2 linked regions of the Hydrogenovibrio crunogenus genome follow. The protein of the gene in region 1 interacts with the protein of each later gene in a pairwise test. Links are inferred from orthologs where the notes say so. Each region holds a gene or a part of one and is shown in the gene's direction. Other genes may lie near its edges.

What was found. Proteins that work in one complex are often made in the same cells at the same time.
Region 2: the proteins of GHNINEIG_RS06000 (region 1) and grpE interact in binary tests that used the Escherichia coli proteins (3 or more experiments, as listed by UniProt). The link is inferred for Hydrogenovibrio crunogenus from one-to-one orthologs.

Annotation. Positions count from the first base shown.
Region 1 is NZ_CP032096.1:1,245,655-1,253,564, forward strand. The notes cover bases 2,965-5,833. They hold GHNINEIG_RS06000 (Nramp family divalent metal transporter), read left to right. Parts: upstream 2,965-3,694; coding sequence 3,695-4,972; downstream 4,973-5,833. Other genes in these bases: GHNINEIG_RS05995 (GNAT family N-acetyltransferase), read right to left, coding at 2,965-3,523; acnB (bifunctional aconitate hydratase 2/2-methylisocitrate dehydratase), read left to right, coding at 5,178-5,833. In the rest of the region: purB (adenylosuccinate lyase), read right to left, coding at 1-1,176; GHNINEIG_RS05985 (hypothetical protein), read left to right, coding at 1,343-1,759; GHNINEIG_RS05990 (protein-tyrosine phosphatase family protein), read right to left, coding at 1,804-2,280; more of GHNINEIG_RS05995, read right to left, coding at 2,309-2,964; more of acnB, read left to right, coding at 5,834-7,754. UniProt on the Escherichia coli protein: H(+)-stimulated, divalent metal cation uptake system. Involved in manganese and iron uptake. Can also transport cadmium, cobalt, zinc and to a lesser extent nickel and copper. Involved in response to reactive oxygen.
Region 2 is NZ_CP032096.1:968,486-971,378, forward strand. It holds grpE (nucleotide exchange factor GrpE), read left to right. Parts: upstream 1-1,113; coding sequence 1,114-1,674; downstream 1,675-2,893. Other genes in the region: hrcA (heat-inducible transcriptional repressor HrcA), read left to right, coding at 1-984; dnaK (molecular chaperone DnaK), read left to right, coding at 1,815-2,893. UniProt on the Escherichia coli protein: Participates actively in the response to hyperosmotic and heat shock by preventing the aggregation of stress-denatured proteins, in association with DnaK and GrpE. It is the nucleotide exchange factor for DnaK and may function as a thermosensor.

The DNA of each region.
Region 1 (7,910 bases):
GACCGTTTGAATTGCTTCGGCTAAGACTTCCCAGTTATTATCCAGGTCATCCGCCATTGCTTGTGCATTCACATCCAGCTTATTTAGGCCTTTTAAGGTCGCTTGCAATGAAATCATCGTGTGTGCAACCCCAACACCCAAGTTACGCAACACCGTTGAATCCGTTAAATCACGCTGCCAGCGGGAAATCGGAAGTTTTTGACCCAGATGATCAAAGATCGCATTGGCAATTCCTAAGTTTCCTTCCGAGTTTTCAAAATCAATCGGGTTAACTTTATGTGGCATAGTGGAAGAACCGATTTCACCTGCAACGGTTTTTTGCTTAAAGAATCCGATTGAAATATAACTCCAGATATCACGATCGAAATCAATCAAAATGGTGTTAAAACGTTGCATGGTATGGAAATATTCAGCAATGTAATCATGTGGTTCAATCTGAATAGTATACGGGTTCCAAGCCAGTCCTAGACTTTGTACAAACTGCTCAGTTAATTCATACCAGTTGATAGATGGGTAGGCTGCAAGGTGGGCATTGTAGTTCCCTGTTGCACCGTTGATTTTTCCCATGATTTGGACATTCATCAGCTGTTTGATTTGACGTTGTAAACGGTACGCCACATTGGCAAATTCTTTCCCAGCTGTGGTGGGAGAGGCTGGCTGACCATGGGTACGAGACATCATAGGAATGTCGGCCATTTCAGTCGCCATTTCAGAAATCTTATCAACCAATGTTTGCATTTCAGGTACGATCACCGTGGCACGAGCATCTTTCAGCATTAACGCATAAGCCAGGTTGTTAATGTCTTCTGAGGTACAAGCGAAGTGAACAAATTCACCAATCGCATTCAGTTCATCATTGTCACCAAAGTGCTCTTTAATGAGGTATTCAACTGCTTTTACATCATGGTTTGTGGTGCGCTCAATGTCTTTAACACGTTGTGCCATTTCCAAGGAAAATTCATCCACCAACTTCAATAAGTGGTTTTCAGCTTCAGAACTCAGTGGCGGCACTTCTGGGATTCCAGGGTGGTTCGCCAGCATACGTAACCAAGAGACTTCAACCTTAACACGGTTTTTAATCAAACCATATTCGCTGAAAATTTCTTTTAAGCTTGATAAACGTGCACCATAACGTCCATCAATAGGCGAAATAGCGGTCAATTCTGAAAGTTGCATGCGTTCGTTCCTTTTCAATCTAATTAATGGCGCACATTATACCCGAAAACAGTGACTTTTTTGGCTTTTGAAATATGCCATTCAATTGAATGTGTAAAAATGCTTGTTTAGCGTTAAAATTGTCTTTTAAGTGATTGATATAAATTAAATAAAGGTCTCGTAATTAATGTTGACCCCTGTGATACAAGAAGAGAAAACAGGTTGCGGCATTGCTGCTTCGGCGGCGATTGCTGGGCTGACTTACTCGCAAGCCAAAAAGGTCGCAAATCAACTCGGCATTGATGCAGCAGATAAGACCTTATGGTCGAGTACAACGTCGGTTCGGTGTTTGTTAACCGCCTTGGATAAAAAAGTGGCGGATGAAACGGTTCCTTTTACAGGTTGGGATGCGCAGCCTGATTGTGCCTTACTGGCAGTTAAGTGGCATTTGGAACAAGGCGTGCCTTTCTGGCACTGGGTGGTGTTTGCTCGAGATGGGACGCAGGCCTATGTACTGGATTCTAAACAAGGATTGAAAACGCACGTTCGAACTGACTTCGGGCGAATGCACCCGAAATGGTTTTTAGCGGTTTCTTCGACTTAATGATAGACACATTCTGTGTTCAAAACGACCAGGCCTGGCTGTTTTTAATGATAAGAATGAATGAACTCGACTTGAAGATCGCAAACCGGCATCTTGTCTCCACGTGCTTTGGAGGCAATTTTCATGGCTTCAGTCGCATCATAACCGTGTTCTATCATTAAGCTGATGGCCACGGTTCCAGCTCGTCCGCGCCCACCATGGCAATGGATGGCGATATGGGCACCTTTAGAAAGCTGTTGTTTTAGTTCCAGGTTAAGTTCTTTTAAAGCGGAGACATCCGGGACGTCCATATCCTTGATTGGGAAGTGGGTGAATGACAGTTGGTAAGATTTACAGATATCGGCTTCTTCCCTCATTTGAAAGGCTTCGATTTCAGCTGGTTTTAAAAGGCTGATGACATGGGTAACGCCTTGCTCCTTGTAGGAAAAAATGTCTTGCTGCAATTGCTCTGTTCGAGGTTTCGGCATGACCGATAGGGTTCCGTTGCCTAGATGGCAAATGGGGTAAAGCGCTGTCTTCAAATCATTCTCCAATTAATTGATTTATAATCTAAAAGGTTTTAGGCCGTGTTTGGTAAGGAATATGCGCCAAGCAGTCGTCGGCATAATCATCAATCATCTGCCTTTCTTGTCGGATAAAATTGGCTAAGCCTTCTGGAAAAGGGTTGTCTTTAACCCAGTGAGTGGAACGCATTTTAACAGGCACAAACCCTCGTGCAATTTTATGTTCGCCCCCGGCGCCAGGTTCGAATACGCGCAAGCCTTTTTTTATTGCATAGTCGATGCCCTGATAAAAACAGGTTTCGAAGTGCAAGTGTTTGATATTCTCAGCGCATCCCCAGTGCCGACCATATAAGACGGTATCGGATTCGAACATCAAGGCGCCTGCGATACATTCATTTTCTCGATCTGCCAATACCAATACAATTTGGTCTGGCAAGGCCTTGGCAATGGCTTTGAAAAAACCTAAATTAAAGGTGGGTGTGCTCCATTTTTCAATAAACGTTTTTTGATAGAAAAAATCAAAGATTTCCCAATCTTGATCTGTGGCGGTGTGCCCATTTAAAACACGAAACGTAATGCCATTATTGAGAATGGATTGGCGCTCTTGTTTGATATTCTTGCGTTTTTTACGCTTTAAGGAAGCCAAGAAGTCGTTAAAAGTTTCAAACTCTTGGTTGAACCAGTGAAATTGACAGTCATGGCGAAAATAAAAATCAGGCAAAGCAAGTTCTTCAATTTGGTGTTGTTGATCTGTTTCGGCAAACAGGATGTGTACGCTGCTCATGTCCCATTCAGTTGCTAAACTCTGGGTGGCTTGAATTAAAGTGTCGAGTAATTTTTCTTGGCTGATGAAATCCACTTCCGCATCGATTAAAAACCGTTGACCTTGTGCCGGGGTATAGGGGACCGCAGAAACCAATTTAGGATAGTAGCTTAAACCAACTTGATGCCATGCTTGTTCCCAGGCTTGGTCAAAAACAAATTCGCCATAATTATTGTGCTTTTCATAAAGAGGCATGCCGGCAATGATCTTATCTTGGTAAGACAAGGTAATGTGATGCGGAATCCAACCGAATCTGTCACTGACACAGCCATGCGTTTCCATTGCCGATAAAAAGGCATGTTTTAGAAAAGGGGTGTTGTCTCGAATCAACCTGTCCCACTGATTTTTATCAATGGTCTGCATAGAAGAATGAACTTGAAGGCTGAGTTGGATATCGGATTCAGGCATATTGGCTTCAGTGAAAGGATTATGTTGCACTATATTTTAACACTGAATTCGGGTTGGTAACATGCAGTAAATAGTTGTTTCTCAACATTATACGAATGGTTTTATATAAACATTTCCTGATATATGTTATAAACTGAATCAGTTGTTATTTAGTCATAGCTAATTATTTTTTTAATTTTAAATAAAGAAAATTTATTTTATATGAATCATCAAACCGCAGAAAAAATGCAACATCAGCGATCGTTCTGGTATTTTCTGGGGCCGGCTTTTTTAGTGTCGGTTGGGTATATGGATCCTGGAAACTGGGCAACATCGATAGAAGCCGGTTCGCGTTATGGTTATGATTTTCTATGGGTTATTACGTTAGCCTCTTTAGTTGCGATACTGATGCAGCTTTTAAGTGCGAAATTAGGCATTGCGACGGGGAAGAACTTAGCTCAGATGATTCGAAGTCAACACCCAGGAAAAGGGGGCACTTTTTTATTGTCATCGGCTGCGTTGGCGATGATTGCTACCGACTTAGCGGAGTTTTTAGGCGTTGCCGTTGCTTTAAACCTACTGTTTGACATTCCTTTGGTTGCAGCTATTTTCTTAACCATATTTGATGTATTACTGATCCTTTGGCTAGAGCGTTTCGGTTTTCGCTGGGTGGAAATGACTATCTTTGGTTTCGTTGCAACCATTGGCCTAGGGTATGTGGTGGAATTGTGGCTGGTCCAGCCAGAATGGGTTCAAGTGGCTCAAGCATTAGCAGTTCCAAATGATACGATTATGGACACCACTGCTTTATTTATTGCGATGGGGATTTTAGGGGCAACGGTCATGCCCCATAATTTATATCTCCACTCGCACCAGGTGACGACACGAGCTAATTTAGCGGGTGAAGCGCTACAGCGTTTTTATAAGATGATGAAGTGGGATACGATTCTGGCATTGATGGCAGCATGGATTATTAATTCCGCTATCTTGATTATGGCTTCTGCCGCATTCCATGAAAAAGGGTTGTTAATTACCGATATTGATGAGGCTTATCATACCTTAGGTCCATTGCAGGGAAGTTCCGCAGCATTGACATTTGCGATTGCTTTATTGGCTTCTGGAATCGCCAGTTCAGCAACAGGTACTTTGGCTGGCCAAATTGTGTTTGAATCTTTTTTCAAAAAACATCCTGTTAATATTCTTAAAATTCGCGTTTATATCCGTTTGGCAACGATGATCCCTGCAGCAATCGCGATTCTGTTGAGTGCTAAGCCTTTAAGTTTATTGGTTCTGTCTCAGGTCATTCTGTCAATGCAGTTGCCGTTTGCGGTCATTCCTTTAGTGATGATGACATCTAACCCTGAATTAATGGGAGAGCTGGTGAACCAACCAATCACTAAGCTCCTGGCGTGGACAGCCACTGTTATTATTGTTGCTTTGAATTTGTGGTTGCTGGTCATGCTCTTTTGGGAAGGGGTTCATAAGGTGACGCTTCATTAAAGATTTAAAGCACCTTTTAATTCAATTTGTTAAAGAATAAAAAAGATTGGATTTTGAGTCATTTAATCAATCTGAAACACTGTGTAAATTCATTTTTGTGCTGACGGAAAGGATTATTTTTTAAGATGTCGCATGACTGGCTTAAGAGTTTGGGTTTGTCTATGATAAAATACTCCCAAATCTAAACAGAAAGGACTTAAAGAGTATGTTAGAAGCTTATCGTCAACATGTGGCCGAACGTGAAGCAGAGGGGATTCCTCCTTTGCCAATGGATGCAGAACAAACGGCAAAACTGGTTGAGCTGATTAAAAACCCGCCAGCGGGGGAAGCAGATTTTGTTTTAGACTTATTTGTGAATCGAGTGCCACCAGGGGTCGATGAAGCCTCATACGTTAAGGCAAGCTTTTTGGCAGACGTCGCGGCTGAGAAAACCAAAGTCGAGATGATTTCACCTGTTAAAGCGACTTTCCTATTAGGCACCATGTTAGGTGGTTATAACGTTTTGCCGTTGATTGAATTATTGGACAGTGCGAACACGGATGTCGCAGAAGAAGCTGTCAAAGCCTTATCAAAAACATTATTGGTATACGATGCTTACCATGATGTGGTCGAGAAATCGAAAACAAACGATTATGCCATGCAGGTATTGAAGTCTTGGGCTGAAGCGGAATGGTTCCTGTCGAAACCGAAAATGCCAGAGCAAATCACCGTGTCGGTCTTTAAAGTGGAAGGCGAAACCAATACGGATGACTTGTCACCTGCAACAGCTGCTTGGTCGCGTCCGGATATTCCATTGCATGCAAAAGAAATGTTGAAGTCTCGAATGGACGACGTGGATGGCACGATTGCCAGCCTTGAGGCAAAAGGTCACCCAGTTGCTTATGTCGGTGACGTTGTTGGAACGGGGTCTTCACGTAAGTCAGCCATGAACTCTGTTATGTGGTTTTTCGGGAACGATATTCCATATGTACCGAATAAGCGCCAGGGTGGTGTGGTACTGGGTGGCAAGATTGCGCCGATTTTCTTTAACACTGCAGAAGATTCAGGTTCTTTGCCTATTGAATGTGATGTCGAAAAACTGAATACGGGCGATGTGATTACAATTCATCCTTATGAAGGCAAAATTACGAATGAAGCGGGTGAAACAGTTTCTACCTTTGAACTCGCACCGGACACGATGCCGGATGAAGTCAGAGCAGGGGGACGTGTTCCCTTGATTATCGGTCGAGGTTTGACTGATAAATCGCGTGAGGCGCTTGGATTAGAACCTTCTGATGTGTTTATTCGTCCAACGGATAAGTCGCAGGCAGCGCATGGCTATACGTTAGCGCAAAAAATGGTTGGTAAAGCGTGTGGTATTGAAGGGGTTCGACCTGGAATGTATTGTGAACCACGCATGACGACCGTGGGGTCGCAGGATACAACCGGTGCAATGACGCGTGATGAAATGAAAGAGTTAGCTTGCTTAGGTTTCTCTGCGGATTTGGTGATGCAGTCTTTCTGTCATACTGCTGCGTATCCGAAGCCAGTTGATATCAAATTGCAACACTCTCTTCCTGATTTTATTACCAGTCGCGGCGGTGTGGCGCTTCGTCCTGGAGATGGTGTTATCCATTCGTGGTTAAACCGTTTATTATTACCTGATACGGTTGGAACGGGTGGGGATTCTCATACCCGTTTCCCAATCGGGATTTCATTCCCGGCAGGGTCAGGCCTGGTTGCTTTTGGGGCCACGTTAGGCGTGATGCCTTTGAATATGCCAGAATCCGTCTTGGTTCGCTTTAAAGGTGAAATGCAACCTGGCATTACGCTTCGTGATTTGGTAAATGCTATTCCGTATCAAGCCATTCAGGACGGTCACCTAACCGTAGAGAAGAAAGGTAAGAAAAACATCTTTAATGGTCGAGTACTCGAAATTGAAGGGCTAGAACACCTGAAAGCGGAACAGGCATTTGAATTATCCGATGCCTCTGCAGAACGTTCTGCCAACGGTTGTGTAGTGAAATTAGGCGAAGAACCGATCATTGAATATTTAAAATCCAATATGGCATTGATTGATTGGATGGTTGAAAATGGCTATCAGGATGCTAGAACATTATTGCGCCGACGTGATGAAATGCAAGCTTGGATTGATAATCCTAAATTACTGGAATCCGATCCAGATGCAGATTATGCTGCGGTGATTGAAATTGATTTGAATACCATCAAAGAGCCAATTGTGGCATGTCCGAATGATCCAGATGATGTGAAACTGATGTCTGAAGTACAAAATACCAAAATTGATGAAGTCTTCATTGGATCTTGTATGACGAATATCGGTCATTATCGTGCGGCCGGTAAAGTGCTTGAGCAAATGGGGAATGTGCCGACGCGTTTATGGATTGCACCGCCAACCAAAATGGATGAGCGCCAATTAATCGAAGAAGGTTATTACAGCATTTACGGTAAAGTGGGGGCACGGACTGAAATGCCGGGTTGTTCGCTTTGTATGGGGAACCAGGCTCGTGTTGCCGATGGGGCAACCGTGTTCTCGACCTCAACGCGTAACTTCCCGAACCGTTTAGGAAATGGTGCCAATGTTTACCTTGGTTCGGCCGAATTAGCCGCCGTGTGTTCTGTACTTGGGCGTATCCCAACCGTTCAGGAATATATGGACGCGGTCGCGATGCTCGATACGATGACGGGTGAAGTGTATCGTTACCTACAGTTTGATGAGATGGCGGACTATAAAGTGGAGTCGCCTAAAAACTTATCCGATATCGGGGTAGCTGTTGCTTCTTAACTATTTAAGTTAAACAGACTTTTCATAAAAAACCGTTTGGCGACTTTGTTGCCAAACGGTTTTTTTATGTCTGTTGGTTTTAGGGATTTAAATACGAGTTGAATAATGGAGCCAGGCCTGGCTGTTTTTATAAGAATGTGTGGGTAAGGCTGAACG
Region 2 (2,893 bases), 280 kb from region 1 along the record:
GCATTATACCTAAATGATGGAAAGCCTGTCGGGTCATCCGTGCTCGCTAAATTGCCGGATGTTTCAGTCAGTTCTGCCACGGTTCGTAATGTCATGTCGGATTTGGAAAAAATGGGCTTGATTCATTCCCCTCATACTTCTGCAGGGCGAGTACCGACAGATCATGGTTTTCGCGTATTTGTCGATTCTATCTTGACGGTACAGCCTTTAAACTCCTCTTTAACACAAGAAATTCAGCGCGGATTTACTCAAGCACAAACGCAAGAAGAATTGCTGGGCTCGGCATCCAATATCCTTTCTGGATTAACGGGGATGGCAAGTTTGGTGATGTTGCCGAATCAAGAGCAAGAAACGTTACGTCATATTGATTTCGTTAAACTGAATAACAAGCGTGTATTGGTCGTTTTGGTTTTAAATGATCAGGATGTGCAAAATCGAATTATTGAGTTTGAAGAAGATGTTTCTTCGTCTCAACTCATTCAAGCGGCTAATTATTTGAATGAGCATTTCGCCGGACGCCATTTGTCAGAGGTGAAAAAAATGCTGGTAGAACGCTTGGATGAGTTACGTAGAACAATGGACGCTTTGATGCTGTCGATTGTTGAAGCGACGGATCAGGTCATTGAACAAAAGATGCAGAAGAGTGCGCCTTATTTCGTCTCAGGCAAAACCAACTTACTCAATTACGATGAATTGGCGGATGCAGAAAAACTGAAAGCACTGTTCCATTCTTTTGAAGAGCACTCTGATATGTTGGGGTTGCTCAATAAGAGTATGCAGGCCAATGGCGTTCAGGTTTTCATTGGCAGTGAATGTGGTAATGAAACCTATCAAAACTGCAGTGTGATTACCACGCCTTATGAGCGAGAAGGTGAAGTGATGGGGGTGCTGGGCGTGGTGGGCCCCAGCCGAATGCCGTATGACAAAATCGTACCTAAAGTCGATATGACTGCTCGAATCTTAAGCTCCTTGCTGAAAAAATAAACCGCCAGGCCTGGCGGTTTTTTTTGATTGTAAATTTTTTTATAAAAAAACTGACTTTTTGGGTTGAATCCCCAAAATGCGTCCTTATAAACCTCGTGATTTAAAATTATCATATTCTGGAGATTTTTTATGTCTGATAACAAGACAGAACTTAATGAAGAACAACACAATGCAACGGCTGAAGGGGAAGTATCAGAAGAAACGCATCAAGCAGAGGATGCGGTTGAACATGACCTAGAAGCCATGCTGGAAGAAGCAAAAAAAGAGGCGGAATCTCAAAAAGAATTGGCGCTGAGAACGTTGGCGGATATGGAAAATTTAAAACGCCGCACACGCATGGATGTTGAAAGCGCCCATAAGTTCGCTCTGGAAAAATTTGTCAATGAGTTGCTACCGGTTTTGGATTCTATGGAAATGGGATTGGACGCATCTTCAAAAGAAGATGTAACGGTTGACAGTATCCGTGAAGGGTTGGATATGACCTTTAAGCAATTCCTGGATGTGATGCAAAAGTTCAATGTTGAACGTGTCAACCCAGCAGGTGAGAAGTTTGACCCACAATTGCATGAAGCCATGACGATGATTCCATCACCGGATCATGATTCACAAATGGTCATTGAAGTTTTCCAAAAAGGCTATGTGTTAAATGACCGTCTGGTTCGTCCGGCACGCGTTGTGGTCGCTGAATAAAAAATCTTAAAAAATACGAAAAAAGTTGTAAGAAAGCCTTGAATAATAAATCAACCGCCTTATATACAACGTAACGTTAAAAGTTTTAATTAAAGTTAAAAATATCTCGCCTAGTCTGGCGATGAAATTTGGAGAAAATTATGGGAAAAATTATCGGGATTGACTTAGGGACAACAAACTCATGTGTCGCAGTCATGGAAGGAAAAGAAACAAAAGTAATTCCTAACGCAGAAGGGGCTCGTACAACACCTTCTATTGTTGCTTATGCTGATGATGGTGAAGTATTAGTAGGGGATTCTGCAAAACGTCAAGCAGTGACGAACCCGGAAAACACTTTGTTTGCTATCAAGCGTCTGATCGGTCGTCGTGCTGATGATGCAGTCGTTGAAAAAGATAAGGACATGGTGTCTTACAAAATCATTTCAGCAGACAATGGCGATGCATGGGTGCAGGTAGGTGATAAAAAACTTTCTCCACAGGAAGTATCTGCTCGTACCTTGATGAAAATGAAGAAAACTGCAGAAGATTATTTAGGTCATGAAGTGACAGAAGCGGTTATCACGGTTCCGGCTTATTTTAATGACTCTCAGCGTCAAGCAACGAAAGATGCAGGTAAAATCGCGGGTCTAGAAGTTAAACGTATCATCAACGAGCCAACGGCAGCGGCATTGGCTTATGGTATGGATAAAGTCAAAGCGGATAGCAAAATCGCGGTTTACGATTTAGGTGGGGGGACATTCGATATCTCAATCATCGAAGTGGCTGACTTAGATGGTGAAAAGCAAGTTGAAGTTTTATCAACCAATGGGGACACTTTCTTAGGGGGTGAAGACTTCGATAACGTAATCGTAGATTACATCGCAACCGAATTTAAGAAAGATCAAAATGTTGACTTGAAGCTGGATAAATTGGCACTTCAACGTGTTCGTGAAGCGGCTGAGAAAGCAAAAATTGAACTTTCTTCACGTGAGCAAACAGACATTAACTTGCCATATGTAACGGCTGATGCAACGGGACCTAAGCATTTGAACATGAAAATCACCCGTGCGAAGTTCGAGTCGCTAATTGAAGGGTTGGTTCAACGTTCTATCGATCCTTGTAAGACAGCACTTAAAGATGCTGGTTTATCAGCTTCTGAAATTGATGATGTTATTTTGGTTGGTGGTTCAACGCGTGTTCCAATGGTTCAGGCAGCGGTTAAAGAATTTTTCGGTAAAGA